4 regions of the Phyllobacterium sp. 22229 genome follow, and region 3 is predicted to be linked to each of the others. Evidence: predicted binding sites of a transcription regulator. Region 3 holds the regulator's gene; each other region holds the start of a gene.
The links. The regulator LexA, encoded in region 3, represses DNA repair genes until DNA is damaged. The targets are predictions, from matches to a motif close to TGTTCNNNNTGTGTTCNG.
Positions count from the first base shown of each region.

Region 1: ACTJJ7_RS17025 (ATP-dependent helicase) is a predicted target of LexA. The motif match lies at 5,949-5,966, and genes of this name have one in related genera.
Region 2: dinB (DNA polymerase IV) is a predicted target of LexA. The motif match lies at 6,218-6,235, and genes of this name have one in related genera.
Region 4: uvrA (excinuclease ABC subunit UvrA) is a predicted target of LexA. The motif match lies at 1,662-1,679, and genes of this name have one in related genera.

Region 1 is NZ_JBQEPA010000013.1:104,092-111,989, reverse strand. It holds gene ACTJJ7_RS17055 (hypothetical protein) at 1-35, opposite strand, end outside; gene ACTJJ7_RS17050 (dienelactone hydrolase family protein) at 134-1,036, opposite strand; gene ACTJJ7_RS17045 (DMT family transporter) at 1,078-1,989, opposite strand; gene ACTJJ7_RS17040 (Lrp/AsnC family transcriptional regulator) at 2,136-2,606, shown strand; gene ACTJJ7_RS17035 (glyoxalase superfamily protein) at 2,656-3,195, opposite strand; gene ACTJJ7_RS17030 (glucose/quinate/shikimate family membrane-bound PQQ-dependent dehydrogenase) at 3,437-5,767, opposite strand; gene ACTJJ7_RS17025 (ATP-dependent helicase) at 6,011-7,898, shown strand, end outside.
Region 2 is NZ_JBQEPA010000008.1:25,349-33,246, reverse strand. It holds gene ACTJJ7_RS11365 (TauD/TfdA family dioxygenase) at 1-265, opposite strand, end outside; gene ACTJJ7_RS11360 (TrlF family AAA-like ATPase) at 568-3,543, opposite strand; partial or broken gene ACTJJ7_RS11355 (helix-hairpin-helix domain-containing protein) at 3,754-5,239, opposite strand; gene ACTJJ7_RS11350 (hypothetical protein) at 5,797-6,135, opposite strand; gene dinB (DNA polymerase IV) at 6,384-7,175, shown strand; gene ACTJJ7_RS11340 (DinB/UmuC family translesion DNA polymerase) at 7,084-7,479, shown strand; gene ACTJJ7_RS11335 (hypothetical protein) at 7,682-7,898, opposite strand, start outside.
Region 3 is NZ_JBQEPA010000001.1:115,178-123,075, forward strand. It holds gene ACTJJ7_RS00520 (ComEC/Rec2 family competence protein) at 1-1,209, shown strand, start outside; gene lexA (transcriptional repressor LexA) at 1,203-1,922, opposite strand; gene ACTJJ7_RS00530 (substrate-binding domain-containing protein) at 2,161-3,189, opposite strand; gene ACTJJ7_RS00535 (hypothetical protein) at 3,265-3,483, opposite strand; gene ACTJJ7_RS00540 (ABC transporter substrate-binding protein) at 3,610-4,872, shown strand; gene ACTJJ7_RS00545 (carbohydrate ABC transporter permease) at 4,988-5,935, shown strand; gene ACTJJ7_RS00550 (carbohydrate ABC transporter permease) at 5,935-6,765, shown strand; gene ACTJJ7_RS00555 (ABC transporter ATP-binding protein) at 6,771-7,781, shown strand; gene ACTJJ7_RS00560 (ThuA domain-containing protein) at 7,836-7,898, shown strand, end outside.
Region 4 is NZ_JBQEPA010000001.1:302,158-310,055, reverse strand. It holds gene uvrA (excinuclease ABC subunit UvrA) at 1-1,524, opposite strand, end outside; gene ACTJJ7_RS01540 (single-stranded DNA-binding protein) at 1,960-2,493, shown strand; gene ACTJJ7_RS01535 (LacI family DNA-binding transcriptional regulator) at 3,000-4,058, shown strand; gene ACTJJ7_RS01530 (YqaA family protein) at 4,164-4,601, shown strand; gene ACTJJ7_RS01525 (DUF2000 family protein) at 4,610-5,017, opposite strand; gene ACTJJ7_RS01520 (AraC family transcriptional regulator) at 5,037-5,930, shown strand; gene ACTJJ7_RS01515 (NAD(P)/FAD-dependent oxidoreductase) at 5,982-7,277, shown strand; gene ACTJJ7_RS01510 (MarC family protein) at 7,282-7,898, opposite strand, start outside.

The DNA of each region.
Region 1 (7,898 bases), on a different contig from region 3:
ACCATGAAGACCAGAAAGGCAGTTATATAGCGCATGAAGGCATTTCCCGTCGCGTTCCGTTGTTGTGACTAGCAGTGCCCGGAACGGTCTGGCAAGCCATTGGTTTCACGGGCACGGGAAATGTGCGGTGCCGTCAGCTCAGATATTTCTTGAAGAACGCGACTGTCCGGCCCCAGGCGAGATCGGCCGCTTCCTTGCTGTAGCGGGCGGTGGACGTATCATTGTTGAACGCGTGGTTCACGCCGTCATAGACCTCGATGTCAAACGTCTTGCCGTTGTTCTCAAGCGCTTTTCTGTAGCCGTCAATGCCCGCATTGATCCGCGTATCGAGGCCCGCATAGTGCAGCAGCAGCGGCGCCTTGATTTTTGCGACATCCTCGGCCTTGGGCTGGCGGCCGTAATAGGCCACCCCGGCATCGAGATCCAGCGAATGGACGGCCAGATCGTTGACCAGTCCGCCGCCCCAGCAAAAGCCCATGACGCCGACCTTGCCATTGGCATACTTGACCGCCTTGAGATAGGAGATCGTCTCGACGCCTTCGGCAATGGTCTTTTCGGGATCGAGATTGGCAATCAGGTCGCGCGCCTTGTCTTCGTCCGAAGGCGTGCCGCCGGCCGAGGACAGAAAGTCCGGTGCAAAAACCGTAAAGCCTTCCAGCGCCATGCGCCGGGCGACATCGCGGATATGGCCGTTGAGACCGCGATTCTCGTGAATGACCACGACCACCGGCAGTTTCGCCGTCGTGTCGGTCGGGCGTACGCTATAGCCCTTCATGTCTCCCGCCGGGCCGGTATGAATGACGTCCTTGGTGAGCAGCCGCGGATCGTCGGATGCGACAACCGCAGCCTGTGCCGAATTGGCCGCCAGCATCGGTGCGATGACAGCGGCAGCGGCGCCGGACCCCGCCAGTTTGGCGAGCTTGTCCATGAAGGAGCGGCGGTCGAGGGTCAGGTGCGTGTATTCATCATAGGCATCGACCATGGCCTGACTGATCGTAGGAGTTTTCTTCGGCTTGTCCATTGTGGCTCTTTCCATCGAAAAGGACTGCCGGGCCATCAAACCCCCGCCGTTTCCCATCACCCTTTCAGGCGATGGGAAAGGACACCGGTGGAGAGCGCAACGCCGAGTCCAGTCATCACTGCGGCGGTAATTTCCCAGACGCCGACCGCCTCGTCAAGGAAGATGGCGCCACCAAATGCGGCAAGGACAGGCGTGAGGGCGCTGAAGGCCGCTGCCTGGCTGCCGCCGAGGGCTCGAACCGCAATGCCGTAGGCCAGCATGGCGGCAAGTCCGGAGAGCACGCCCTGACTGAGAAACTGCAGGCCGATTTCAGCCAGCGGCACACTGGCAAGCGTCGTGCCGAAAACCAGGGCAAGCCCCGCATGGATGATGAACGACCATACGGCGATGAGTGCCCCGCCCTCCAGGGCACTGAGGCCGGAACGGCGGAAGGCGTGGGTGTAGCCGGCCCACAGCAAGGCGCCAAGCGGGAGAAACACGAAACTGATCCAGGTGATGTCATGTCCGGCAATGGCGCGGGTCAAAAGGATGGCAAGGCCGCCGACAATGGCTGCAAGCCCGAGACTGCGCGACAGGTCGGGCCGCTCGCCGAAAACAACCATGCCGATCAGGGCGGCCGCCAGCGGCATCGATCCGCCGAGCAGCACGCCGACGGCGGATGCCGGTGTGGAATGGATGGCAAAGGTGGTGATCTGGAAGAACAGGGCGCCCGCGCCGCAAACCATGACCGCAACGAGGAGCGGCGGCACATTGCGCGGGATAAGCCCGGTGCGCAACCAGACGGGAGACAGAACCAGCGCCGGCACGCCATAGCGGATCAGGCCAAGGTCGACCGTGCCGAGAGGCGTGCCGCTGCTGTGGCGCGTGGCGACGATCCATGTGGCCCAGATGAAAACAGTAACCAGCGCACCGGCATAGCCGGCGCCGGAGGAAGGGGATGTCTTGTAGTCCTGAACAAGGGCGACCATCGCAATATCCTTTCAAAATCAGTCCCGTGGACTGCTGTTGACAGGAGATTAGCGCGGGATGCCGGGGCATGTCCTTGCAAGTTCATGCCACTTTGACTAGCATTTCAGCAATATTCAGGAAGATATGCCTGACAAAAAGGTGACTTATGCCAAATCTGGATAAATTTGACATCGGCATCCTCGAAGCGTTGCAGACCGATGCGCGGGCAAGCAATGTCGAGATCGCCGACAAGGTGAACCTGTCACCCTCGCCCTGCCTGCGCCGCATCCGCAACCTGGAAAAATCCGGCGTCATCCGCGGTTACCGTGCCGATATCGACCGCAAGGAGGTCGGGCTTGGCCTGACCGTATTCGTCGAGATCAAGGTCGGCCAGCACAGCCGGGAAAATTCCGACGCCCAGCAGGCCGCTCTCATTGCCATGCCGGAAGTGACGGGCGCGTTCCTGATATCGGGAACAGCGGATTTTCTGGCTGAGGTGGTGGTGGAGGATCTGAGCGCCTATGAGCGCTTTTTGACGGAAAAACTGCTTGTGCTGCCCGGCATTGCCGATATCCGCTCCAACTTCGCCATCCGCACCATCAAAGCGGGCAGCCCGTTGAAACTGCCGCAGCGTTAACGAATGCGAGGCAGCGCCGGACTGCTCCGGCGCTGCCTCGCAGCAAAACCTACTTGTCTTCGCAAAAGCTGATCCGGTTGCTGAACGGATCGATCACGTGCACTTCGCGCCCCCAGGGCGCTTCCTCAAGACCTGGCTTCATGAAGCGGTAGTTTCTGGAATGAAGCTCCTTGTGAAAGGCTTCAATCCCCGTCATGCGCACGAAAACCCGGGCTCCGGGGCTGGCGTCGCCGGAATGTTCGCTCAGATGCAGCGTCAGGCCGGAGCGCGTCACCTGACAGTAAAGCGGCATGTTGTCCTCGAACCGGTGCTCCCAGTCGAGGGTGAAGCCGAGATAGTCCAGGTAAAACTCCTTGGCCTTGTCAACGTCGAAAATCCGCAGGATCGGGTTGGCCGCTCCAAAAGAGATGGCTCCCTTCGGCGCGGGCCCGTCCTCCGCGATCTTTGCCGCAAGCACGTTCCAATTGTCGAGACCGAACCCGGCCGCAACAAGTTCCAGACCGTCGCTGTGTGAAATCTCGATATTTTTGGCGGCAAGCGCCTGTCGCAGCGATTTGGCCATCGCCTTGGCGTCATGAAATGTACGCATCGTCTATCCTTCGTAGGGGTGAACGCGGAAAGTCAGTGCCCGCATTGCCGACCCGTTCACCATGCAAAGGATGAAACGCAGCTTTGTCCGATACATTCACCATGGGTTAAAACCCCGCGAGCGGCTGGCCGTATCTGCCGCATCAATTGATATAAGCAGTTTTGTGCAGCGTCAACGGGATAAGAAAGTCAACAGGAGCCTCCCCGGACCTGGCCGGGGAGGCTCCTGTCGTGTGCCCTGCTTATTTCGGCAGGGTGTAGGCGATGACGTAGTCGCCCGCCTTGGTGTTGATCGAGCCATGCCCGCCGGCAACGATGACAACGAACTGCCGTCCGTCACCCAGCGCATAGGACATGGGCGTGGATTGTCCGCCCGCCGGAAGACGCCCTTCCCACAGCTGCTTGCCGGTGGTCACGTCGTAGGCACGCAGATAGTTATCGACCGTTGCGCCGAGGAACGCGACGCCGCCCGCCGTGATGATCGGGCCGCCCAGCCCCGGCACCCCGACCTTGAGCGGCAGGGGCAGCGGCGAGGAATCATACACCGTGCCATTGCGGTGCTTCCAGGCGATCTTGCCGGTCCGCAGGTCCGCCCCCGCCACATAGCCCCAGGGCGGGGTCTGGCATGGCAGGCCGAGCGGCGAGACGAACGGGCCCATCACCACCGCATAGGGCGCGCCTTCATTGCGGTTGAGCCCCTGCTCGCTGCCCTTTGTACCGGCACCCGGTGCCGGGACATCGGCGCGCGGCACGAGCCGCGAGGTGAAGGCCAGATAGGTCGGCATGCCGAACATCACCTGCCGCTCCGGATCGACCGCCACGCCGCCCCAGTTGAACACGCCGAAATTGCCGGGATAGATCAGTGAGCCCTGCAGCGATGGCGGTGTATAGCGCCCCTCATACCGCAGCTTGAGGAAGTTGATGCGGCAGGCCAGCTGGTCGAACAGCGTCACGCCCCACATATCCTTGCCCTGCAGCGGGCGCGGCATGAATGTCAGGCCGGAAACCGGCTGGGTCGGTGAGGTGTGATCCCCCTCGATGGCACCACCGGGCGCAGGCACCTCCTCGACCGGAATGATCGGTTCGCCCGAGCGCCGGTCGAGCACATAGATATCGCCCTGTTTTGTCGGACCGACCAGCGCCGGGACCGGCCCGCTTGCGGTGTTGATGTCGACAAGGCTTGGCTGCGAGGGCACATCCATGTCCCAGAGATCGTGATGCACCGTCTGGCGCACCCAGCGCATCTGCCCGGTATTGAGATCGAGCGCCACGATGGAGGAGGAGAATTTCTCCACATTGGCCGACCGCCCGGCGCCGAGCTGGTCCGGCGTCTGGTTGCCGAGCGGCACATAGATGAGCCCGAGCTTTTCATCGGCGCTGGAGATCGACCAGCTGTTGGGCGAATTGGCGGTGTATTTCTGCCCTTCCGGCAGCGGCGTCGTCACATCGGGATTGCCGGAGTCCCAGTTCCACACCAGCGCGCCCGTATTGATATCGAAGGCGCGGATGACGCCCGATTGTTCGTGGATCGAGTAATTGTCATTGACCGCGCCACCGACAATGATCTTGCCGGCGGCAATGACCGGCGGCGATGTCGAATAGTAATACCCGGCGGGATTGTAGGGCATGCCGGTTTCAAGATGGATGGTGCCCTTGTCGCCAAAGGCCGGGCAGACCTGACCATTGGCCGCGTCAAGCGCGATCAGCCGGGCATCTGCTGTGGGCATGTAGACCCGTTCTGCACAGGGCTGGCCGGCCGCGACGGTGGCATCGGCATAATAGGACACGCCGCGGCAGGTCTGGTGCTGGCGGTCGTCATTGTCCTTCACCTGCGGATCGAAGCGCCATTTTTCCTTGCCGCTCGCGGCATCGAGCGCAATGACGAAATTATGCGGCGTGCAGATGTAGAGCGTGTCGCGCACCTTGAGCGGTGTGACCTGATAGGTGGTCTCGGGCACATCGGTGGAACGGCGCACGTCGCCGGTCTGGTAGGTCCAGGCAACCTGCAGCTTGCCAACATTGTCCGGCGTGATCTGTTTCAAGGGCGAATAGCGCTGGCCGTAGAGGCTGCGGCCATAGAAATGCCAGTCATCATTGGGCACCCCGCCGAGATCGGGCGTGGTGGTGACCGCCTCCCGGCTCAGCTGTCCGGGAAGATCGAGCGGGTCCTGGGTCATGGAATAACCGGCAACCCCGAGTGCCACCAGAACGGCCAGCCACAACGGCGCTGCCCCCAGCGAGGCAGTTTCAGCATCGGCACGGGTCAGCCGCCCGCGCACCCAGGGTGTCAGAAGCCACAGCGCCAGCAGGATGATCACGCCGCCGCGCGGGGCCAGCTGCCACCAGTCGAAGCGGATTTCCCAGATGGCCCAGCCCAGCGTGCCGATCACCAGCAGCGCATAGACCAGCAAAGCAGACGAGCGCCGCCGGAACAGAAGAATGGACGTGACGAGAAAGGCGAGCGCCGCGATGACATAATACCAGCTGCCGCCAAGGATGGCGAGCCAGACACCGCCCGCACCAAGGGCAGCCGCAATGATCAGAAAAAGGAGAGCCGTCAGAGTGATTGCCATGGTAGGGGTCCTTTCCAAGCTCAATCAAGATCGAATGGTCCTGACATGAGGCTGCGAACGGGCCATCGGCTGCCAGATTCCTCTCTAACCTAGGCGTATGCCTTAATTCAGAACGGTGCAATATCAACGATTGCAAATTTCAATCGCAAGTTTCAGGGGAAACTCTCCGCTAAATGCTGTATGTTCTTGCTTTGTATCGGATCGGTCTGGTTTTTCGATACCGAATCACTACATTGGAGTGACATGTCCGGATTGCCCGACGATATACCGTTCTTCGATGAACCTGATGCGCCTCGCCAGCCCCAGGGCATAGCTGCACGCGCCATGCAGGCACGCGCCGCCCCGCCCTATCTCAATGGCCTCAACCCCGAACAGCGCCTTGCGGTTGAAACCACCGAAGGGCCTGTGCTGGTTCTTGCGGGTGCGGGCACCGGCAAGACGCGCGTGCTGACCTCGCGCATCGCCCATATCCTCTCCCTCGGCAAGGCCTATCCCAGCCAGATTCTTGCGGTGACCTTCACCAACAAGGCGGCGCGCGAGATGAAGGAGCGCATCGGCGTTCTCGTCGGCGGTGCCGTCGAAGGCATGCCGTGGCTCGGCACCTTCCACTCCATCGGCGTCAAGCTCTTGCGCCGCCATGCCGAACTGGTTGGCCTGCGTTCGGATTTCACCATTCTCGACACCGATGACGTCATCCGCCTGATCAAGCAGATCATTCAGGCCGAAGGGCTCGACGACAAGCGCTGGCCCGCCAAGCAGTTCGCGCTGATGATCGACGGCTGGAAGAACAAGGGCCTCGGTCCGGAGGAAATCCCCGAGGGCGATGCCCGCGCCTTTGCCAATGGCAAGGGCCGCGAGCTCTATACGGCCTATCAGAACCGCCTGAAGACACTCAATGCCTGCGATTTCGGCGACCTGCTCTGCCACCCCATCCGCATGTTCCGCGCCTATCCGGATGTGCTGAAGGAATATCACGCCAAATTCCGCTACATCCTCGTCGATGAGTATCAGGATACCAACACCGCCCAGTACATGTGGCTGCGCCTGATCGCGCAGGGCTCGAAGAATGTCTGCTGCGTCGGCGATGACGACCAGTCGATCTATGGCTGGCGCGGTGCGGAAGTCGACAATATCCTGCGCTTCGAAAAGGATTTTCCCGGTGCGGTGGTGATCCGGCTGGAGCGCAATTACCGTTCGACGGCGCATATTCTCGGTGCCGCGTCCTTCCTCATTTCCCACAACGAGGGCCGCCTCGGCAAAACCCTGTTCACCGATGCGCCGAATGCCGAAGACGCCAAGGTCAATGTCCACGCCGCCTGGGATTCCGAAGAGGAAGCCCGCGCGGTCGGCGAGGAAATCGAGCAGGCACAGCGCCGGGGTCACAATCTCAATGACATGTCGATCCTCGTGCGCGCCTCCTTCCAGATGCGCGAGTTCGAAGACCGTTTCGTCACCCTCGGCCTGAATTACCGCGTCGTTGGCGGACCGCGATTCTACGAGCGCCTCGAAATCCGCGATGCCCTCGCCTATTTCCGCGTCGTGGCCCAGGGGTCCGATGACCTTGCGCTGGAGCGCATCATCAACACACCCAAGCGCGGCCTGGGTGAAGCCGCCGTGCGGCAGGTGCATGACTATGCCCGCGCCCGCGATATCGGCATGCTCGATGCCGCCGCCGATCTGGTGCAGACGGAAGAACTGAAGCCCAAACCCCGTTCCGCGCTGCGCGAAGTGGTTGAAAATTTTCATCGCTGGCAATCGCTGATTGATTCAACGCCACACACCCAGCTGGCCGAGATGATTCTCGACGAATCCGGCTATACCGCCATGTGGCAGGCCGACCGCTCGGCGGAAGCGCCGGGCCGGCTGGAAAACCTCAAAGAACTCATCCGCTCCATGGAGGAATATGAGTCGCTGCGGTCCTTCCTCGAACACGTGGCTCTGGTCATGGATGCCGAGCAGAACGAAAATCTCGATGCGGTCAACATCATGACGCTGCATTCGGCCAAGGGGCTGGAATTCGAAACCGTCTTCCTGCCCGGCTGGGAGGAAGGCCTGTTCCCGCACCAGCGTGCGCTGGATGAGGGCGGGCGCTCCGGCCTTGAGGAAGAGCGGCGGCTTGCCTATGTCGGCC
Region 2 (7,898 bases), on a different contig from region 3:
GATGCGCTTCCGACGGAGCGTCGGCGATCCGGGCTTCGACAAACCGCATGGCGCTCCGGCCGCGCTCGTCCAGGGCTTCGAGACAGCCGGGATCGTATCGCAAGAAGGCTCGGCCTGGCGCAGGATGGTCGAGTAGAAGGAGCGCCGACCGGTGCGCACGAGGACGGGAGTCTCTTCGAGAAGGTCGAACTCCTCCCGCGAAAAGCCGAGCGTGCGCCAATCGAGGAGCATCGTCGCCGCGGCCGGCGATCCCGGGTCGACACACCCGAGAAGAAGGTAACGGCAAGGTCTGGTGCGATGGCTGAGTTCGGTATGAAACGGCAACGCGCCGAGTCCGAAACGCGCGCTCAAGGATCGAGGGTGCGCATCGTCGGCGGCGCGCGGCTGAAGAACCTCTTCGAGCGAGCCCGCGCGGCCAGCAACGCGGGAGCCGAGGCGATCGCCGAGGCGGCCCAGCTCGCGGACAATGGCGTCGGGATTCCTGCCGCCGCCGCTATGCAGAGACCAGCCGCGCTCCGTCAGCGAGCCGACAGAATGTTGAGGATCAGAGGCAGCCATGTCGCTGTCCTATCGGTCGAGGCGGACACGAAGACGTCGAGCGCGCTCGCGAAAAGCGGCTTCGCCACCTTCGAGGATGTCGCAAACCGCCTTGCGAATTGCCCCGTTCTCCAACCCGCCCGCCACATAGCTGATCGGCGGCAGACCGCCCGAGGGATGCGGTCCTGCTTCCGCGACGATAATCTGGTCCGCGTCGGTGTTGATGACGAGGTTGGCGTTGTGCGTGACCATGATCACCTGGCGCTTCGCCTTCGCGGCGATGAAGAGCGCGACAAGCTCATCGAAGACGGACTTGGGATCGAGATTCTCTTCAGGCTGGTCGATGATCAGCGGCCGATCATCGGAGTCGTCGAGCGCCAGATAGAGCAAAAGAAGTACGATGCCTCGCGTGCCGGGCGAGAGCTTGCGGATGTCGACCCCATCATAGGAAATCTCGTATCGGACGGTGATGTGGTCGGTGCTGAAAAGCCAGTGCGCGAACTGCTTCGACCAGGATCGGTATTCGACCTGCTGTGTCGGCGCGAAGGGTGCGTGCGACAGGAAGTCTTTCAGATATCTCGCCATGAAAGCGGCCATCGCGGCCTGGACCTCTGCGGCAGAGCCCGTCTCCCAAGCCGGTTTGAGTGCCTCCGTGGCGGCTGCAATCAGGGAGCCTTTTCCGTGAAAAGGTCCGGAGTCGCGGCGGTCGATAAGCTCCTTCTCCGCGAAGCTACCCCAAGCCTGGACGTCGGCGATCCGACGGACTGAAAAGCTCAGCTTCTTCAGCGTCCCCGAGGAGGCAGCAAGGCGCGCCATCAGGGGCGCATAAAGGCCGGCTAGCGCATCCTGCTCGTTGATAATCGCCTCGAATACGCGACCGTAGGTGTCGTCACGCTCGCTCTGCAGGTCCTTGCGCCGCGCCGCGGCTCCTTCAGCATCTGTGAGGCGGTTCTGCAGCGTTTGCAGCGCGGAATTTTCCTGCGCGATCCGGTTGGTGAGCGCCGCATATTGATCGCGCACCAGCTTGTCGGCACTGAACAATGCCTCCAGCCGCGTCATTTCGGCGACGATTGGTGCCAGAGGCAGTTTCGAGATATCGGCCGTATCGCCGATCAGCGCGACATTGGGGTCGCCGGGCGGCGGCGGGACTCCCTGGAGCTTGCGGATTTCGCTATCCGCCCAATTCACATAGGCTGTAAGGCTGTTGTCGACATCGCCCTTGTAGATCAGCAGGAATTCGTCCCATTGCGTAGCATTCAGCCCGCTATTGCTGTGACGCGCCTGTGCTTGCCGCAGCATCTCCGGTGAGCCCGTTGCCCGCATGGAACGGACCTCGTCCTGCAGGGCGACGAAGCTTCGGCGTTGATTTCCGAAATTCTGGATGGTGCTGCGGAGCTTTTGAGCGGCTTCGCTGAGCTGCGTGTGCCTGGCGACCTGGCCTTCGGTGCCCCTGACGACGAGTCGGGCGCGATCGGCAGTATAGTCGGCGATCAGCTTGTTCTTCTCCCCGACTTGCTTGGTCAGCGAGGCGATAAGGCTCTCTTTCTCGAACTCGGTCGCGATGCGATCTGAAATGTCGCCGATCGCCTCGGCTTCGCGTTCGCGCGCCTGCTGGAAGCGTGAAGTTTGCTGCTCGCGCAGTTCGGCGAAATCGAGCGCCCATTCGCGGTCATCCTGCGAATGGGATTCGAAGATCACGCGCTCTATTTCGTCGACCAGCCCGTCTGAGACGCCCTTTGCCGAGCATAGCTCCTCTACGAATTGCTGGGACAAATAGCGGGCTCGCGGAAACGTCATATGGCCGTTGGCGTCGCTGCCATCGAGCGCGCGCGTGACCGTCGCGCCTCCGCCCCAGGTCAGCGTCGCCGTCGCGTTTCCCATCAGCCGGCGCGCACGCGCCAGGAAGGACGGGCTGATGTTCTCGTCCGCGTCCCACCCCGAGGGTGTGATCGCATCGCAGCCCGCCGCGATGACGTCCGCCAGAGCGGTCTTTCCTGAGCCCCGTGGGCCGATGATGGCGACTAAGCCGGGGTTGAGCGGGATCTCCGGCGTGGTTGCCCAATCCGCGTCGTCGATCCTGACATGTGAGAGGACCTGAGATGGCATTGCCGAGCGCGGCGGCTGTTCGCCGACATAGGCGCGGCCCTCGGGGTCGATGCAGGCTTGCCGGAGGGCATCGAATTCGAGTGCGCCTTTGATCCACGAGAAGCGGTTTTCGACGGGCTGGCCCACGGATTTCTGGTCATGGGAATCACTGCCATGGAGACAGGGCTTGCACCCGTCGTAGCGCGAACGCAGTTCCTCGATCGTCACACCGCGTTGGCCGAGCCAGAATTCACGCTGCGCCGGGCTGCTGGAAAAGATGATGTGCGCGAACTTCTCGATCTCCTGACGCACGGTCGCGTCGGCGGCCTGCCGCAGGCCGGACGTGCCGTCTCCCGCACCGCCGGCGACAGCGATCAGGATGTTCTTTTTCGCCCATTCGCTCTCATGGATGACTTTGCGTAATTGGTCGAAATTGACCTTTACCTGGGTCGCGCCGTGACGGAGCGCTGCCCCATCGTCGGTGATCGTTGTGTCGGAGCGCTTGCCGAGCTTGATCAGCTCCTCACGCGTGCAATCGAAGCGATCGTTATGGGCGCCGAATTGCAGCCGTTTGAGGATCCGTTTGACCTCGTCGACATGGTCCGGGTCCTCGGGGCTCACCAAGAGATGGATGTTCACGAAGCCGGACTTTGCCGCTACATCGAGCCGCAGCTCGATGTTCGGGAACAGCAGCTTCACGCCGGGCAAGCGGCCGGCGGCCTTGTGCTTGAGGAACTGCTCGTAGGTGTCGGTGACGTAATAGTCGGTAACGGCGATCGCTTCGATCTTCGGCGTCAGCCCTTCGAGTGACGTGAGATATGCACCCCAGGGATCGGCTGCACCGAACTGGTTGTTGAGGATGGTGCCAGGGGCATGAATATGCGGCTCCCAACGGTGCCATTCCGAACCGCGACTGATCATAAGCCCCCCTTGCGCCCTTCCTTTGTTGTGCTGCTCCGATGTCCACGATGCAACTGCACGGAGCGCAGCGCCATGCATTGTTTTCGTAGGAATATTTCCTGAAACCAACGCCGCGCAATATATAATATTGTCGCGCCGTCCGTTGTCTTTTCCGCGGAAAACAACATGATGGCTGGTCCAAGTATAAGTGAGGCGACGGAAACGCACCGGCTAGTGAAAATTCCGCGCCTTCACCTTGATGGTTTCGATGTGCTGGTCGGAAATGTGGATCTCGCGACCGCGCAGATTCTTCGGAGGCAGATCGCGCGGATCGGGACCGGAGCCGCCATTGCGGACCTGGTCGCCCCGGCCGTGCGCAAGCGGAAATGCCGCGTCGCAGCGACCGACACTGGCGAGGTCGGCCGAGAGGTCCGTAATGCGCTGGGCAACCAGATGGACGACGTCGCCCTCGCGTTGAATACGGCCGCGCACCGCCATCATGCTGGCCGACAGGACGGCGCGCCGGTTAGCCTCGAACACCTTTGCCCAGACCACGAGATTGGCGATGCCGGTCTCATCCTCGAGCGTGATGAACATGACCCCCTTGGCGCTGCCCGGGCGCTGGCGGACGAGAACGATGCCGGCCGCCTCCAGCCAACGCCCGTCGCGCGTCGCGATGGGCTCGGCACAGGTGATGATCCGTCGGCGACGCAGATCCTCGCGGAGAAAACTGAGGGGATGAGCCCTCAGTGTGAGACCTACATGTCCATAGTCCTCAACCACTTCGCTACCTGCCTTCATCGGCCGCAACACGACGGTGGGCTCGTTCAGCTCGGGCGCGATCTCCGCCTCCCGGACGGTCGCGACCGCGAACAGCGGGAGCGGCTCGTCTCGCAGAGCGTTGATCGCCCACAAGGCCTCGCGGCGGGCGAGCCCCAGTCCGGGACGAAAGGACCAGGGCGACTGATGGCACGCCCGCGCGTCGCCAGAGATCGTCGATGGAGGCAAAGGTCCGGTCGGCCCGCGCGGCGACGATCGCGGCCCCGTGCGCATTGACAAGGCCTTTGACCATGCGAAGTCCGAGACGCACGGAGAAACGGCCGTCGTCGTCTGTCGCTTCCAACGTGCAGTCACAGCGTGAGGCGTTGGCGCAGACGGGCCGGATGTCGACACCGTGCTCCAACGCATCCCTGACGATCTGCGCCGGCGCGTAAAACCCCATCGGCTGCGAATTGAGCAGCGCCGCGCAAAAAACGTCGGGATGCCAGCATTTGAGCCAAGCCGACGCGTAGGCGATCAGCGCGAAGGAGGCTGCATGGCTTTCCGGAAATCCGTAAGAGCCAAAGCCTTCGAGCTGCTTGAACGTCTGCTCGGCAAAGTCCGGCGCGTAACCGTTTGCTACCATGCCGTCGATTAGCTTGGCCTTGAAGGAGGAGACACCGCCCGTATGTTTAAAGATGGCCATCGACTTGCGCAGCATGTCGGCTTCGCCGGGCCTGAAGCCCGCACATTCCATGGCGACGCGCATAGCCTGCTCCTGAAAGAGCGGCACGCCGAGCGTCTTTCCAAGCACCCTCTCCAGCTCGGGCTTTGGATAGTGGACGGGCTCCAGCCCTTCCCGGCGCCGTAGATAGGGATGGACCATGTCGCCCTGGATCGGGCCCGGCCGTACGATCGCGACCTGAACGACAAGGTCGTAATAGGTCCGGGGTTTCAGGAGGCGGGTGAGACGCCTGGCATCGCGAACCGGCTGCGCCATGCCGACACGCAGGGCGACGATGCGGTTATCAACCCGATGACACAGCAGATCGAGCCGGCGCGCGCCCATGCTCTTTTCCTCGAGCGCCTCGCACAGGTTGTAGGTGAGCTTGCCGATATAGCGCGCGATCGTTTCGGCAGCGCCAATCGGCTCAGGGAAGGTGCGGCGTGTCTCGATCAAATCCGGTGGTCGCACCGGCTCGATCGGTTCGGCCAAGCCGCCGATCGCCTGGTCAATACGACGACCGAGCTCCAGGCCGAAGCGCAGAGTGAGTGGCGCGCGGGGCTGCGCGAGCAGATCGCCCACGCGCTCGAAACCGAGTACACGAAGGTCCGACGACATCGCGCGCGGCAAACGCAGCGCCTCGAGCGGTAGCGACAACAGGACCGATGCGCCATGCCCGGACGGGGCAATGAAGATTGGGGACGCAGCGTAACGCGCAAGCGCGTGGGCCGCGCCCCAGCTATCGGCGATCGCGGCGCGCGCCGAGATGCCAGACATGATGAGCCGGCCGATCAGTGCCTCGAGCATGGCCTCTTCGCCGCCGTGCAGGCGATCGGCGCGAGGCGTTGCAGTACCCACAGGGCCAGTTGCTCCAGTGCGATGTCATCCGCGATGGGGTCGGCATCTTTGACAACCAGGTCGGGGACCCGAATCTGCGCCTTGGCCACGGGCATGCCGATGCGAAGGCCGGCGGCCAGCGCGGCGGCATCCGCCGCGACCACCAACCGCCTGCTTCCTTCCCGGCCAATCAGGACGAGCGGTGCCTCAGCCGGAGGCGCCGCGTCGCCTGCCTTCCGCCGTAGCCGGTCGGTCGACCAGCGCGGCAGGAAGAGTGAGACGACCCGTGTCATCGCAAGCCTCCAACTCAAAAACGGCCTCTTGCATCCCGCAAGGGACTCCTTTCTGGGGTTGCACCACGTTTTCAGGATGGTATGTTCTTTATTTGTTCACATTGTTCTCGCGAGTCAATCGGGCATCTGATCACAGGGCAGCGCGAACCCGCCACCGGCGGTTAGGCGTGGAAACGATTCCGTTTGCTGCATCAAGGGGATATCTGCCAACCAGAGAGCAGGAAAATTTTCTTAGGCGCAAAAGATAAATGACGACGGATCAGGGAAGGATGACCGGTAACGGAAGCCCAGCGGGCGCGGAGTGCATTCGGCGCATAATCCATGTGGACATGGACGCCTTCTATGCATCGGTCGAGCAGCGGGACAATCCGGAGCTGCGCGGCAAGCCGGTCGCAGTCGGAGGAGCCGCCAGCTATGAAGCTCGCGCTTTCGGCATCCGTTCCGCCCTCCCCTCGGTCACGGCCAGGCGGCGCTGCCCGGAACTGATTTTCGTGCCACCCCGCTTCGAGGTTTATCGCGCCGTCTCAGCGCAGATCCACGAGATTTTCGCCGAGCACACCGACCTGATCGAACCGCTCTCGCTCGATGAAGCCTATCTCGACGTCACAGAGAACAAACAGAACATCCCGGCCGCCGCCAATGTCGCCACGAAGATCCACGCCCGGATCAAGGAGGTGACCGGTCTGAATGCCTCGGCCGGGATTTCATACTGCAAGTTCCTGGCGAAGATGGCGAGCGATCTCAACAAGCCGAACGGACAGGCGGTCATCACTCCAAAAGCGGGGCCCGAGTTCGTGGCCAGGCTGCCGGTAAAAAAATTTCACGGCGTCGGCCCGGCTACGGCCGCAAAGATGCAGCGGCTCGGCATCGTGACCGGAGCCGACCTGAGAGAAAAGCCTCTGATATTCCTCCATGCACTTCGGGAAATCCGGAAGCTGGTATTACCGCATCGCACGGGGGATCGACGACCGGCTGATTCAGCCAAACCGTCCGCGCAAGTCAGTCGGCGCCGAAGATACCTTTGCGACCGACATCTTTGATCTCGGTGCGGCCCGTGCGGAGCTGGTGCCTCTGGCCGAGAAGGTCTGGACGAATTGCGAGGTCAGGGAAATTAGCGGTCGCACTGTGACGCTTAAGGTGAAGTTCGCCGATTTCCAGCAGATCACCCGCTCCAGATCCCTGCCGCATCTGGTAATGGACGCCGATGAGATGATTGCGGTTTCCCAATCAATGCTCGCTGACCTGTTTCCCATCGAGAAGGGAATTCGCCTGCTCGGCGTTACGCTGTCGTCATTTGGTGCCAGGGATAGCGTCGTGATACCAGACCAATTGGCGCTCTTCTGACTGGGTCGAGCCAGCAGAACCTCCGGGCTGACCTTTGGATGTGCCTTATCCCTGGCGGCGGGGAACCCTGGCTCGGCTAGTCACGGTCTCCTTTTTATCGTGACCTCCGCGACGAATGACAATGACCCACGCGGTTCCACCCATTCACGGACTGTCGCGCTAATCGCGACCTGAGGTGAATTGTATTGCCTTTGGCGAAATCTCACAGCAACTGCCTTATACGACTTAATATATGATACCCAACCCAATCGTCCTGATAGATGAGTTGTTCTTTCAAACGTTGCCCGCGCCCAACCAGGAATTCTGATTTCACTTGAATGGAAGCCGTTGCTCCATTTTCATCGTTCTCATATCCGACAGTATAGGGGTAGAAGGCTGTATGAACGACGGCTCCGTCTGGTGACAGCCATTCGGCCTCA
Region 3 (7,898 bases):
ACCATCGCCATCGCGCCGCATGAGGTGATGGGGCCAAGCTTCCAGATGTCCTACTCGGCCACCGCCGCACTGATCGCATTTTACGGCTGGTGGTCGCCGCGCAGGACCGCCCGGAATGCCCGGAGTGCATCCCGCAGCGGCCTCTTGCTGCAATTGCCCGGCAGGATCGGCGACCATGTCAGTGATATCGCCCTCACATCTCTGGTCGCCGGGTCGGCCAGCGCGATCTTTGCCGCCTACCATTTCAACAATACCGCGCCGCTTGGACTGATCGGCAACGCATTTGCCTTGCCCGCGGTCTCGGTTCTGGTCATGCCCTTCGCCGTACTGGCGCTGCTGCTGATGCCGTTCGATCTGGATTTTCTGGCATTTTCCGTCATGGAACGCGGCATCGACCTCGTGGTCTTCATTGCCCATCACGTGGCGGCACTCTCGCCCTCGGGCAATCCCGGTCCGATGCCGCAGCCGAGCCTGATCCTGATGAGCGTGGGGCTTGTGATCCTCATTCTCCCGTCATCATGGCTGCGCCTGTGCAGCCTGCCGCTGTTTGCTGCCGCCGCCCTGATCATGGCACGCGCAGCGCTGCCGGATATCGTCCTGTCGGAGGATGGCCGGCTGGCCGGTGCGCGCAATGGCACGGCGTTGATGATCAATCGCCCGCTGGGCGGTGCCTTCACCCTCGACAACTGGCGGCAGGGCTATGGGCTGGATCAGATCGTCAAACCGGCAGGAAGCGGCAAAGTAGCAGTGGAGGGCGCGTTCGAATGCGCCGGAAAGCTCTGTATCACGCGTGAACCGGGCGGCCTCATCATTGCCTATACGGATGATCCCGCGCAACGGGATGCGGCCTGCAACGCGGGCAATATTGTCGTGCTGGGCTTTGCCGGTGTCGAAGCCGCTTGCCCCGTGCCCGGCCCGATGGTGATCACGCGCCGCGATCTGGCGTTGAACGGCGCCGCCGAAATCCGGTTTGGCCCGGCTGCGCAAGGGCAGGGCGACCTGACGGATGTATCGAAAGCCACAGAAGCATTGGAGCAAAGGCTGTTGTCCGCCCGTCTGACCTTCGCGATAGGTCCGCCCAACCGGCCATGGAACAGCTATCGCATCCATTCCAATGCGGCGCGCAACCGGCCGGAGCGTTCACACAAGGCCCATGCGGCCAAAGGCGTCCCGAACAATGCCGAACGGGACGCGGCGGACGGTCAGTAACGGCGGATCAGGCCGACAAGCTTGCCCTGAACCCGCACGCGGTCCGGTCCGAAGATCCGCGTTTCATAGGCAGGATTGGCCGCTTCCAGGGCAATCGAGGCACCCTTGCGGCGAAACCGCTTGAGGGTGGCTTCCTCGTCATCGACCAGCGCCACGATGATTTCGCCGGGGCTCGCGGTGTCGCCGCGCTTGATGACAACCGTATCGCCGTCAAAAATGCCCGCTTCGATCATCGAGTCACCCTTGACCTCAAGCGCGTAATGCTCGCCGCTGCCGATCATATCAGGCGGCAGGCTGAGCATGTGGGTCTGGTTCTGGATGGCGGAAATCGGCACACCGGCGGCAATCCGGCCCATGACGGGAATGCTGACATTGGCAGGCATGTCCATGTCATTGGAGGCGCGCGGCTGCGGTTTCGGCGGGGCCACATTGCGTCCGAGACTGCCCTCGATGACGCTCGGCTCGAACTTTCTCTGGCTGTTGAGGCCGGGTGCGATGGAGTCCGGCAGGCGCAGGACTTCCAGCGCGCGTGCCCGGTTGGCAAGCCGGCGAATGAAGCCGCGCTCTTCCAGCGCGGTGATCAGCCGGTGAATGCCGGATTTGGAGGCCAGATCCAGCGCATCCTTCATTTCGTCGAAGGATGGCGGAATGCCTGTCTCCTTCAGACGCTCATGAATGAAGAGAAGAAGTTCATGTTGTTTACGCGTGAGCATCGGCGATCCTTTAGCAGGGAATCGGAAAAACAAAACCAGAACAAACACTATCTGTTCCAGCATTGTTCTACAAGTGCTTAATATTCCGTTGCGGCAATGCTGGAAGCTTGGTTACGGGGCATGTGCGGGCAGAAATGCACCCATTCGGGGCATTGTTCCGTCGGTTTCCAATTGGATATCACAGTATCATGACAGCTTTCGTCCGAATCGCCGAGCGCAGACGCTTGACCAGGCGATGTCACCGGCGCGGGGCGACGGGCGGACCGCTCGACTGGCGCAGGATAAGTTCTACGGGCCATATCTCGTGGATGTTCTCGACCGGTTCGCCGTCGAGGACACGCACCAGCAGCTCGGCAATACGCGACCCGGCGGAGCGGATCGACGACCGGGTGGTGGTCATGGCCGGCACCATGTTGCTGGCATTGAGATAGGGAAACACGTCGTCATGGGCGATCACGGAGACTTCCTTGCCCAGTTCGTAGCCCTTTGAGCGGATGGCGCGGAAAATGCCGAGCGCCGTCATCATCGAGCCGGCGAGAATAGCCGTGGGATGCGGCGTATAGGACAAAAGCCGCTGTGCCTCGTGAAAACCGGTCTCGTCGGAAAAACGTTCATGCACGATGAAGCGCGGATCAACGGCAATGCCGCGCTCGACCAGCGCTTCGCGATAACCCATTTCGCGGTGTTCGGAAAACGTATGGCCCTTCAGCCCGTCAATCATCGCGATATGCCGGTGGCCAAGATCGATCAGATGCGATGCCGCCTGCCGGAAGGCGCCGGCATTGTCGATGTCGAGCCAGGCATGCGGGGCGGCGATATTGGTTCGCCCGTGCAGCACGAAGGGAAATTTCGCTTCCGTCAGCATGGCCACGCGCTCGTCCATCAGGGTGGGGCCGGTGATGATGATGCCGTCCACGCGCTTGCTGGAAATCAGCCGCCGGTAAGCCGCAAGCTCGTCATTGTTAATGCTCGGGCTCATCAGCAGGTCCATTTCGTGCTGCGACAGCTGTTCGGCCAGACCGGAGAAGAATTCGCTCGTATGCGGGCCGAAACGTTCGCTGCGGTCGCGCGGCATCAGGATGCCGATGGCGCCGATACGGCCTATGGCAAGGCGGCGGGCATTGGCATTGGCACTATAGCCGTATTTTTGCGCCGCCTGGCTGACGCGCTCACGCGTGGCCTTGTTGACTTCGGGATAGCCGTTCAGGGCGCGACTGACGGTCGTTTGCGAGAGGCCCAGTTGTTCAGCCAGTTCCTTGAGTTTCATGGCACGCAATCCAATACGGTGTATTCAGGCAATGCAGATATGACTCCAAATACTAAACATAACCAGAGCCTAAATTCAAAGCGCTTTGGGTAATTGCTCGCGATATTGTGATCTTTGGTTGGCGAGATGCGGTTTCAGCGGTGCACCAACAGGGAATTCACATGTTGAGATATTTCGCATAATATATTGTAATTTATATGCAATATGTTTGATCAGGACGCCGCCAGCCAAGGCATCCGGCTTATCCCGCCAATTTGCGGCTTGACAGGCCGGAGGGGCTTTGTCATTTTTCATTCAAAGCGCTTTGAATTTTGATGTTTCAAATGATTTCCAAAGCGCTTCAGGAGGAGTTTTTGAGGAGGAGCCAAGCATCGCTGCGATGTGCGGCAGCCGATTCTGTCAGATTTTTGGGAGGAAATCATGAAAGCCAAATCATTCATTGCGACCCTTTTGACCACGACCTTGCTGGCGTCGGGGGCTTTTGCCGCCAATCTGGCGATTGTATCCGGCGACACTGGCAATGGACGCGAATTCCTGCGCAAGCAGCTTGACCAGTTCGAGAAGGAAACCGGCAACAAGGTGTCGATCGTTGCCATGCCTGCCAACAGTTCCGACAATTTCGGCCAGTACCGCCTGTGGCTCGCCGCCGGGAATACGGATATCGACGTCTACCGCACCGACGTGATCTGGGCGCCGCAGCTGGCCGACCAGTTCCTCGACCTGAAGGAAGCCGCCAAGGACGTCATCGACCAGCACATCCCTTCGATCATCGAAAGCCAGACCGTCGGCGGCAAGCTGGTCGCCCTGCCGATGTTCACCGATGCTCCGGCGCTCTATTACCGCAAGGACCTGCTGGAAAAGTACAAGAAGCCGGTGCCGAAAACCTGGGACGAGATGGCGGCAACCGCCAAGGAAATCCAGGACGGCGAACGGGCGGGCGGCAACAAGAGCATTTATGGCTTTGTTTTCCAGGCCAATGCCTATGAGGGCCTGACCTGCAACGCGCTCGAATGGGTAAAATCCTCGGGCGGCGGGCAGATCGTCGAGGCGGACGGCACGATTTCGATCAACAATCCGGAAGCGGCAGCAGCCATCGACCGTGCCAAGGGCTGGGTCGACACCATTTCGCCCAAGGGCGTGCTTGCCTACACCGAGGAAGAGGCGCGCGGCGTCTGGCAGACCGGCAATTCCGTTTTCATGCGCAACTGGCCCTATGCCTATGCGCTGGCCGGGGCCGATGGCAGCGCCATCAAGGGCAAGTTCGATGTGGCGCCTCTGCCGAGCGGCAAGGAAGGCCAAAGCTCCGCCGCAACGCTTGGCGGCTGGAACCTGGCGGTTTCAAAATATTCGAAGGCACCCGAAGAGGCGATCAAGCTTGCGCTGTTCCTCGGCTCGCCCGCACAGCAGAAGGCGCGGGCGATTTCCCAGGCCAGCATGCCGACCATCAAGGCGCTCTATGACGACAAGGACATCGCCGCCGCGCAGCCGCTGATTCCAAACTGGAAACCGGTGTTTGAAAATTCCGTTCCGCGCCCCTCGGCGCCGACGAAGGTGAAATACAATGAAGTGTCCAACATGTTCTGGAGCGCGGTCCACGATACATTATCGGGCAATGGCACCGCTGCCGAAAACCTTGAGCTTCTGGAAGCAAAGCTGACTGAACTCAAGGGAAACAGCTGGTAGGCCCCTGCCAGCAAAGGGCACGGTGCGGATGGCGTTCACAACCTCCCGAACCCCGTTCGCACCGTTTGCCTGACGCTTTCGCTTCATCTGGAACCACACGGGCAGGAATACGAGCATGACGCCTTCCACCGCACGTTCAGAGCTTTTGCGGCAGCGCGCCCGTTCGGCGCAGCTGTTTCTCATTCCGATGATCATCGCGCTGGCCATCGTTGCCGGCTGGCCCTTGCTTCGGACAATCTATTTCTCGTTCACCGATGCCTCGCTGACCAATATGGGCGCGGCCAAATGGGTGGGATTCAAGAACTATCTCTCGTGGATCCAGCTGAAGAGCGGCCGCACGATCTTTTCAGGACTTCTGGTCGATCCGACCTGGTGGAACGCCGTGTGGAACACGGTCCGCTTCAGCATCATCTCCGTGGCGCTGGAAGCCTTTTTCGGCATGATCGTCGCGCTTGTTCTGAATGCCGAGTTCAAGGGCAGGGGCATTGTCCGTGCCGCCATCCTCATTCCCTGGGCGATTCCGACCATCGTGTCCGCCCGCCTGTGGGGCTGGATGCTGAACGACCAGTTCGGCATTCTCAATGATCTTTTCCTGCGCCTCGGTTTCATCAGCCATCCCATCGCCTGGACGGCGAGCGCCGATACGGCGATGACAGCGGTGCTGATCGTCGATGTCTGGAAGACCACGCCGTTCATGGCGCTGCTCATTCTGGCTGGCCTGCAGATGGTGCCGAAAGACATTTATGAAGCCGCGCATATCGACGGCGTGCATCCGATCCGCCAGTTCTTCCGTATCACCCTGCCGCTGATCAAGCCGGCGCTGATGGTTGCCATCATTTTCCGCCTGCTCGATGCCATGCGCATTTTCGACCTGATCTATGTTCTGACTCCCAACAGCTCGCAGACCAAGACCATGTCGGTGCTGGCACGCGAAAATCTCATCGAGTTCGACAAATTCGCCTATGGCTCGGCGCAATCGACGCTGCTGTTCCTGGTGATCGCGCTGATGACCGTACTGGCGATCTGGCTTGGCCGCGTGCGCCTCGATGGAGGAGACCGCTGATGATCTGGAATCTCACCAAGAACACGGCGTTTTATGCGCTAGTCACCCTGATTGTCGTGCTGGCGGTCTTTCCATTCTACTACGCCATCATCACCAGCTTCAAAACCGGCAGCAACCTGTTCACCGTCGAGTATTTTCCGTCGTCATTCTCGCTGGAAAACTACGTATCGGTCATCAATGCCGGCAGTTTCACCCGCAATCTGCTCAATTCGCTTATCGTGTCGACACTGGTGGTGTTGCTGGCCCTGCTGATTGCCGTCACCGCATCCTTTGCGCTGGCCCGCGTGCGGTTTCGCGGCCGTTCGCTGCTGCTGCTGACCATCCTCTCCGTCTCGATGTTCCCGCAGATCGCGGTGCTGGCGGGCCTTTTCGAGGTCGTGCGCTTTCTCGGCCTCTACAACACGCTGTGGAGCCTCGTCTTTTCCTACACGATCTTCACGCTGCCGTTCACCGTGTGGGTGCTGACCACCTTCATGCGCGATCTGCCTGTCGAAATCGAGGAGGCGGCCATCGTCGACGGTGCAACGCCCTGGGTCATCATCACCAAGGTCTTCCTGCCTTTGATGTGGCCGGCCATGGTAACCACCGGACTGCTCGCCTTCATTGCCGCATGGAACGAGTTCCTGTTCGCCCTCACGTTCACCTCTTCGACGGAGGTGCGCACGGTGCCGGTCACCATCGCGCTTCTGTCCGGAGCCAGCGCGCATGAAATCCCGTGGGGCACGATCATGGCCGCATCCGTCATCGTGACGGTGCCGCTCGTTGTTCTCGTCCTGATTTTCCAACGCAAGATCATTTCCGGCCTCACCGCCGGCGGCGTCAAGGGGTAACTCAAATGACAGCTATTCGTCTCAACAATGTCCGCAAGTCCTTCGGCACCTTCGATGTCATCAAGGGTGTCGATCTGGAAATCAGCCCGAGCGAGTTCATGGTGTTCGTCGGCCCATCCGGGTGCGGCAAGTCGACGTTGCTGCGGTTGATCGCCGGGCTTGAGGATATCACCGCCGGAACACTCGCCTTCGACGACAAGGTGGTCAACAGTCTGACGCCGTCGCAGCGCGGCATCGCCATGGTGTTCCAGTCCTATGCGCTCTATCCGCACATGACGGTATTCGACAATATGGCATTCGGGCTGAAACTCGCCAAGGGCGGCGCGGAGGAGATCAAGCGGCGGGTGAACGAGGCGGCGGACATGCTGCAGATCACCGCCTATCTCGACCGCCTGCCAAAGCAGCTCTCCGGCGGCCAGCGCCAGCGCGTGGCCATCGGCCGTGCGATCGTGCGCGATCCGAAAGTTTTCCTGTTCGATGAACCGCTCTCCAATCTCGATGCCGCCCTGCGCGTGCAGACACGGCTTGAGATCGCCAAGCTGCATGCCAAGATGCACGAAACCACGATGATCTACGTCACCCACGATCAGGTGGAGGCGATGACACTCGCAGACCGGATCTGCGTGCTGCGCGACGGCATTGTCGAACAGGTCGGCACGCCGCTTGAGCTTTATGAGAAGCCGCAATCCGTGTTTGTTGCCGGTTTCATCGGATCGCCGAAGATGAATTTCCTGACCGAAAAACATGCGGATACCTATCGTGCCCACACGCTCGGCGTGCGGCCCGAGCATCTCGAAATCAAGGACAAGGGCGGCACGTGGAACGGCAAGCTGATCCTGTCCGAGAACCTCGGTTCCGAGACTTATCTCTACATCGATATTGGCGCGAAGGACCCGCTTGTCGTCAGACAGGACGGGACTGCAAGCCAGCAGCCCGGCGAACTGCTCCACATTTCGCCGATCAACGACAATGTCCACCGCTTCGATCAAACGGGCAGGCCGGCAGCGTCACACTGAAGACCGAATACACGCATCCTCCCAACCGCATATGCAATGAATAGGAAGACAAAGATGACCATCCGCACGCTCGTCTGGGGCGAAAATGTTCATGAACAGATGAACAAGACCGTCGCC
Region 4 (7,898 bases), 190 kb from region 3:
CGTGCCGGAATTGCGCGACAGAGCGAGATAATCCAGCCCGACATCGTTGAGGAAGCGCAGGCGCTCGCGAATCTCCTTGAGGATGCGCGCGGCGATTTCGGTCTGCTTGTCATTAAAGCTCTTGTCGATGTCACTGAACCAGGCATCCGCATGGCGGATCGACTTTTCAGTGATCTGGCCGATATGCAGGCCGCCAATCTTCACGGCCAGTGCTTCCGGCTTCAGGCGATAGCCGCCGCAGGCCGGGCAGGGCGTGCCGGACATGAAGCGCTCGATTTCCTCGCGCGACCAGGCCGAATCCGTTTCCTTCCAGCGGCGCTCCAGATTGGGAATGACACCTTCGAAGGGTTTTGTCGTCTTGTAGGAGCGCAGACCATCATCATAGGAAAAATGCACCTCGCGGCTGCCGGTGCCGTAGAGAATGGCCTTCTGCGCTTCCTCATTGAGGTCGCGCCAGCGGTCGCCCAGCTTGAAGCCGTAGCTGCCGCCGAGGGCGTCCAATGTCTGGTTGTAATAGGGCGAACTTGACTTCGACCACGGAGCAATGGCGCCATTCTTCAGCGTCAGGCTTTCATCGGGCACGATCAGGTTGGGGTCGATGGCCTTCTGGGTGCCCAGACCATCGCAGGTCGGGCAGGCACCGAACGGATTGTTGAACGAGAACAGGCGCGGTTCGATTTCGGCGATGGTGAAACCGGAGACCGGGCAGGCGAACTTTTCCGAGAACATCAAACGCTCATGCGTCTCGTTCTTGGATTTGTTGGCCGATTCCCCGGATGTCTCGTCAGCGGGCAGCGGCTTGTCGGCGAACTCCGCCAGGGCAATACCATCGGCAAGCTTGAGCGCGGTTTCAAGGCTGTCGGCCAGACGCGCTGATATATCGGGGCGGACGACGACGCGGTCGACGACCACGTCAATGTCGTGCTTGTATTTCTTGTCGAGCGCGGGAACGTCCGCGATCTCATAGAATATCCCGTCGACCTTCACGCGCTGGAAGCCGCGCTTCTGCAGATCGGCCAGTTCCTTGCGGTATTCGCCTTTGCGGCCGCGCACGATGGGAGCGAGAATGAACAGGCGCGTGCCTTCATCCTGTGCCAGAACACGGTCCACCATCTGGCTGACGGTCTGGCTTTCAATCGGCAGGCCGGTCGCCGGCGAATAGGGAATGCCGACGCGGGCATAGAGCAGGCGCAGATAGTCGTAGATTTCCGTGACGGTGCCGACGGTGGAGCGCGGGTTGCGGCTCGTCGTCTTCTGCTCGATGGAGATAGCCGGAGACAGACCGTCGATCTGGTCGACATCGGGCTTTTGCATCATCTCCAGAAACTGCCGGGCATAGGCCGATAGGCTCTCGACATAACGCCGCTGACCTTCCGCATAGATGGTATCGAAGGCAAGCGAAGATTTGCCCGATCCCGACAGGCCCGTCATGACAATCAGCTTGTCGCGCGGCAGGTCGAGATCAATGTTCTTCAAATTGTGTTCGCGGGCACCACGAATGGATATAAATTTCTGATCGCTCATGACTGTCACGCCGTTATGGGGGAGGAACTGGCTCGCTGGCCGGAGTCTTTCCCTTATTTAGAAAGTTTCCAGCAGATTGCGAGGCCGTACCTGGGTTGGAATCACCATAGCCATGTTGACATCCATAGAGCAAGTGATAGAACAAAAAAAGAACAAATATTGCGCGCGGGGTAAAAGCGGCGTAAAATCCTTGGGTTCCGTGCCTGACACGCCAGACAGGTGCGGGATGAGGGTACTGAATGGATGGTGCCTGCGCAAAGCCTACTGACAGATTTGTCAGGAGAGTGTCAGTTGCCACTCAATTGTCAGGAGGCTGGCGGCATCGAAGGTGCGATCGAGCAGTATTTTGTGGATAGAGCCAGACAGTTGGCCGCTGGGTGAGCGGTTTCTGTATGATGGCGCAAAATCGAAAAGCTAATTTTGTGGAGTATTTTTATGGCTGGCAGTGTCAACAAAGTAATTTTGGTCGGCAATCTTGGCGCTGATCCGGAAGTCCGGCGTCTTGGTTCGGGCGATCCCGTCGTCAATCTGCGCATTGCCACCTCGGAAAGCTGGCGCGACAAGAACAGTGGCGAGCGCAAGGAAAAGACCGAATGGCACAGTGTCGTCATTTTCAACGACAATTTGGCCAAGGTGGCTGAACAGTACCTGAAGAAGGGCATGAAGGTTTATCTGGAAGGCGCGCTGCAGACCCGCAAGTGGCAGGATCAGACCGGCAATGACCGCTATTCGACGGAAATCGTCCTGCAGAAATTCCGCGGCGAATTGCAGATGCTCGATTCCCGCGGCGAGGGTGCTGGTTCCGGCGGCGGCCGCTCGTTCGACAATTCGAGCCGGGGCCAGGTCTCTGACAATGGCGATTATGGTTCGGACTTCGGCCGTTCCAACGCATCGTCGTCCAGCAGCGGCGGCGGCGGCAATGCAGGCGGCAATTTCTCGCGCGATCTCGACGACGAAATTCCGTTCTGAGCCAGGCCGTTAGGTCAAGCCCCAGGAACCAGTGTCAGCGCCCGCATGTCTGCGGGCGTTGACATTTTTTGGAAAGCCGTCCGGTTTCACTTCTCGAAAATTCGGTTTGCCGGGAAGATGGACGGCGCGCGCATAGGGCAGTGATAAAGCTGTAAATCCGCGTGGCATATCCCTTGCAGTGCCCATGGCGTGGAAGGGGTGGCGCCGGCCGCCGCAAACCGGATGGTTTTCCCCAGCGCTGATCATAAATTTCCCTGAAGAGATAACTTGCCGGTATCATTTTCTCTCTCATTTTGGATCGGTTCAATATTAAATCGGATATGGGAATTGAATCGGTTCAATATTGTGCTTTGCCATTTGAATGTCAAGCATGATTGAATCGATACAACCCTGTGCTAAGCTGATTGCTGTCGATGGGAGGGATTTGATTGGTAAAGGGCAAGGTCAGGCTGGCGGATATCGCCAAGGCAGCGGGCGTATCACAGGGGTCGATGGGAGGGATTTGATTGGTAAAGGGCAAGGTCAGGCTGGCGGATATCGCCAGGGCAGCGGGCGTATCACAGGGAACGGCATCGAATGTCTTCAGCCGGCCGGACGTGGTCCGGGACGAAGTGCGCGAGCATGTCCTGGCGGTGGCCAAGAACCTCGGTTACGCCGGCCCAAGCGTGACAGGCCGGCTTCTGAGAGCCGGAAAGGTCAATGCGATCGGCGTGGCGGCCATTGAACCACTGGCGTATTTTTTTGACGATCCGTGGGCAAGGGCGTTTTTGGCGGCGCTTGCCGAGGTGTGCGATGCCAAGGGCACAGGCCTGACCCTGGTGTCGGCCAGAAACCAGCAACGATTGAGCTGGAACATCAAGAGCGCGCTCGTCGACGGATTTGTTCTGCTCTGCGTCGAGGGCGGGGAGCGGCTTGTCGAACTCACGCGGGAGCGGCAGCTGCCTTTCGTCAGCCTGGCGCTGGGTGTCGATGATCCGACCATCCCGGCAATCGGTGTGAACAATGTCGACGGGGCGGCAGCGGCCGCGCATCATCTGACGGCGCTGGGCCACCGGCGTTTTGTCATCCTTTCCACCGAATTCACGGATGATCATGTCGGGCGCATCGATGTGCACGATATCGAGCGCGGCGTTTATTCGACATCACGCGACCGGGCAGCCGGATATTGGCGTGCCCTGGCGCGGGCCGGTATCGCCCGGGAGACGGTTCCGGTGTTCGAAACCCAGAACGACCGGCAAAGCGTCCATGCCTGTCTGGAGCAGGTTTTCGCGGCTGCCGAGCATCCGACGGCCATTCTTGCCATGTCCGATAACATCGCCATGCTGGCAATGGCGTGGCTTGCCGATCGGGGGCTGACTGTTCCCGATGATATCTCGATCATCGGCTTTGACGGTGTACCGGAAGGCGGCATCTGCAAGCCGGGTCTCACCACCATGGCACAGCCTTTCCAGGAGCTGGCTTTGCGCGCCGTGCGCGCCATTCTCGATGATGCCATGCCAGAGGAACGCGAGATCATCGCGGTAAAACTGATTGAGCGCGGCAGCACCGCCGCGCCAAAAGCTTGACACAGAGCACAGCGGGCACCATCAGACTGCCGGTCATGCCTGTCTCTCATTTTGTTTTCCCCGGTCCCATGGATTTTCAACCGCAGTTTCAGGTGCCGCCAGATCATGCTCGTTGATCTGGGCGTCTATGCCGGCCTGTTCGCGGCGGCGTTTGTCGCTGCAACCATTTTGCCGATGCAATCCGAGGCACTGCTTGGCGGACTGCTGCTCACCCATTCCTATCCGGCGTCCGCCTTGATCGCTGTCGCCAGCGTGGGCAATATCCTTGGATCGGTGGTCAATTGGCTGCTCGGGCGCGGGATCGACCAGTTCCGCCACAGGCGATGGTTTCCCGCGAGCGAAGCACAGCTCGACCGTGCCACGGGCTGGTACCAGCGCTATGGCAAGTGGACCCTGCTGTTGAGCTGGGCACCCGTGATCGGCGATCCGCTGACGGTGATTGCCGGAGTACTGCGTGAGCCGCTGTGGCGCTTTGTGCTGCTGGTGTCCATTGCCAAGACGGCGCGGTATCTTGTGGTATTTGCTCTCGTATCCGGCTGGTAGCGCCGGTGCTACGGGTGCATTCTGGCGCCTTTGGTGATCTTGTCGATGATCTTCTTTTCCGCGCGCAGCGCAATGCCGACGACCCTCGCATCATCCGGCGCAAACCGGGCAAACATGGCACGATTGGCCTGGTCATACCCGGTTGAAAACATCTCCTCAATGTACAGGCAGGATTTGACCTCGCGTTCAAGCGAGCGGCGGTGGATGGTTGACAGGGTTGCCTGATCCGCCGTGAGCACGATCAGCGGCTGGATGGGCAGGGGATGGTAGTGGTAGCCTGCGCGGTCGATATAGGGGTCGCCGATCAATCCGGGAAATTGGGCGACAAGGCCGCTCGTCAGGAACGATGAAACGTTGAGTTTCTGCCAGGTCGCAAGATCATCACGCACGACAATTGCAATTTTCGTATCAAACACCAAATCTAGGTCTCCATTCATGGATCGAGTCTGCCGGATGCCGGGTGAAAATCTAAAAGAGGAAGTGCTGCGCGGTCTTGGACGTTTGTGCGAGCGTCCGGCGCACGATGCCATCCTGTCGGCGCCGTCCAATCCGGGTGTCGAGCGCATGGAAGCGCGCTTCACCGGCGACGCATTCGAACCGCACCGGCACGATACCTATGCCATCGGCGTGACGCTGCACGGCATCCAGACATTCCGCTATCGCGGGGAAAAGCGGCAAAGCCTTCCCGGCAACATCATGGTTCTGCATCCCGACGAGGTGCATGATGGCGGGGCAGGCACCGATGATGGCCTGCACTACCGGATGATTTATCTCGAACCGGCACTGGCTATCGAAGCCCTCGGTGCCGATCGTGCCATGCTGCCTTTCGTGCGGGAGCCGGTCTTTTCCGACGCGCCGCTTGTCTCGGCCATATCGGCGGCGTTTGGCAATCCCGATGCGGAAATGGATGAATTGCTGGTCGATGACATCGTATCGCGGCTGACGCTGGGATTGGCGCGCCATGCCAGGCAGCCGGTGAAACCGATGGGCAGGCCTGCGGTGAGGCAAGCGGGAATGGCACGCGACTATCTTGCGGACAATGCCCTGCGGCTGGTGCGCTCGCGGGAGCTGGAGGCCGTCAGCGGCCTCGACCGTTACACGCTGTCACGGCATTTTCGCAGCCTCTATGCCACCAGTCCGCATCGCTTCCTGCTGATGCGCCGCCTGCAGCACGCCAAAGAGCTGATGAAACGGGGCGTGCCGCTGGCGGAAATCGCGGTGGAAACCGGATTTGCCGACCAGAGCCATCTCAACCGGCAGTTCAAGAAAGCCTTTGGCATGACGCCGGGCCGCTGGGCCACGTTGACCACCGCAAGCCGCGATGTTTGACCTTTCCACCCGAGGTCTGATACGTGTTGTGCAGTGCACAAGGAGCCTGTCATGACAGACACCGCAACGCCCCCCAACGCCCCGCACCAGGTGGTCATCGTCGGAGCCGGATTCGGCGGCCTGGAAGCCGCCAATTCACTGCGCAATGCGGATGTCGCCGTCACCGTTGTTGACCAGCGCAATCACCATCTGTTCCAGCCGCTGCTCTATCAGGTCGCGACATCGACGCTGGCGACTTCGGAAATTGCCTGGCCCATCCGGCATCTCCTGCGTAAATACAAAAATATCAAGACATTGCTTGGAACTGTTGAAAGCGTGGATACGGCTGCGCGCACCATTTCAACCGCCGATGGCGAGGTCATTGCCTATGACACGCTGGTGCTGGCGACGGGCGCGCGCCATGCCTATTTCGGCCATGATGACTGGGAGCCCTTTGCGCCGGGGCTGAAGACACTCGAAGATGCCACGACCATCCGCAGGCGTATTCTGACCGCCTTTGAAAAGGCCGAGCGCGAGCCGGATCCGGCGCGCCGGGCGGCATTGCTGACCTTCGTCATCATCGGTGCCGGACCGACGGGTGTGGAAATCGCCGGAACGATTGCCGATCTCGCCCGTGATACGCTGAAAGGCGAGTTTCGCGTCATTGATCCCGCCACAGCGCAGGTGATCCTGATCGAAGGCGGAGCGCGCGTGCTTGGCGCGTTTGCGCCCGATCTGTCGGCCTATGCACAGCGCGCGCTCGAAAAGCTCGGCGTGCAGGTGCATCTGGGCAATCCCGTGATGAAATGCACGGCGGACGGCGTGGAATATGCCGGGAAATTCGTCGGCGCGGCCACGATCATCTGGGCTGCGGGTGTCCAGGCATCGCCGGCGGCGAAATGGCTTGACGTACCTGCGGACCGGGCAGGGCGTGTTGTCGCCAACGACGATCTGACTGCTCCGGGACATCCGGATATCTTTGTCATCGGTGATACGGCAACGGTCAAGAATGGGGACAAGGGCACGGTTCCCGGCATTGCGCCCGCCGCCAAGCAGCAGGGAATCCATGTGGCAAAAGCCATCAGGGCGCGATTGGCCGGGGATGCCACGCCAAAACCCTTCCGCTACCGCCATGCGGGTGATCTTGCAACGATCGGCAAGCGGGCGGCGGTGACGGATTTCGGCTGGATCAAGTTCAAAGGCTATGTGGCCTGGTGGCTGTGGGGCCTCGCGCACATCTATTTTCTTATCGGCGTGCGCAACCGTCTTGCCGTGGCCATGAGCTGGTTATGGATTTCGGTGAGCGGCACGCGCAGCGCCCGCCTGATCACGCAGAAGGATGCGGCGGACGAAGATCACCTGAAATAGCCATCTATGTGGTGATGAAGGTTTTGATGCCGTCGGCCACGAACTGCACCGCCAATGCCGCGAGGATGACGCCCAGAAGGCGTGTGAGGATCGAACGGCCTGTTTCACCCAGAAAGCGGTCGACGCGCTCAGCGAGGAAAAATACGACATAGGATGCGGCGATGCAGATCAGGATGATGCCGATCAGCGCCAGCCGCGAGGTTGGCTCGGACAAGGTGCCGGCAAGCAGGATTGTTGCCGAAATGGCGCCGGGCCCGGCAATCAGCGGAATGGCCAGCGGAAAGGCAGCGATGTTGCGGATATGGTCCTTGGTGATGGCGACCGTCGCGCTCTTCTCGTGGCGCTCCTGGCGCTTTTCGAAAATCATCTCGAAGGCGATCCAGAACAGGAGCAGGCCGCCCGCGATACGGAAGGCGCCGATGGTAATGCCGAACAGCGCCAGAATCTGCGCGCCCGCTATGGCGAAGATCGTCAGCACGACAAAGGCGGTGATGCTGGCACGCAGGGCGACCTGACCGCGCTCCTTGCGATTCATGCCCCTGGTCAGCGCCAGAAACAGCGGCGCCAGTCCCGGTGGATCGATCGTTACCATGAGGGTAACGAGCGCATTGAGCAGGGTGT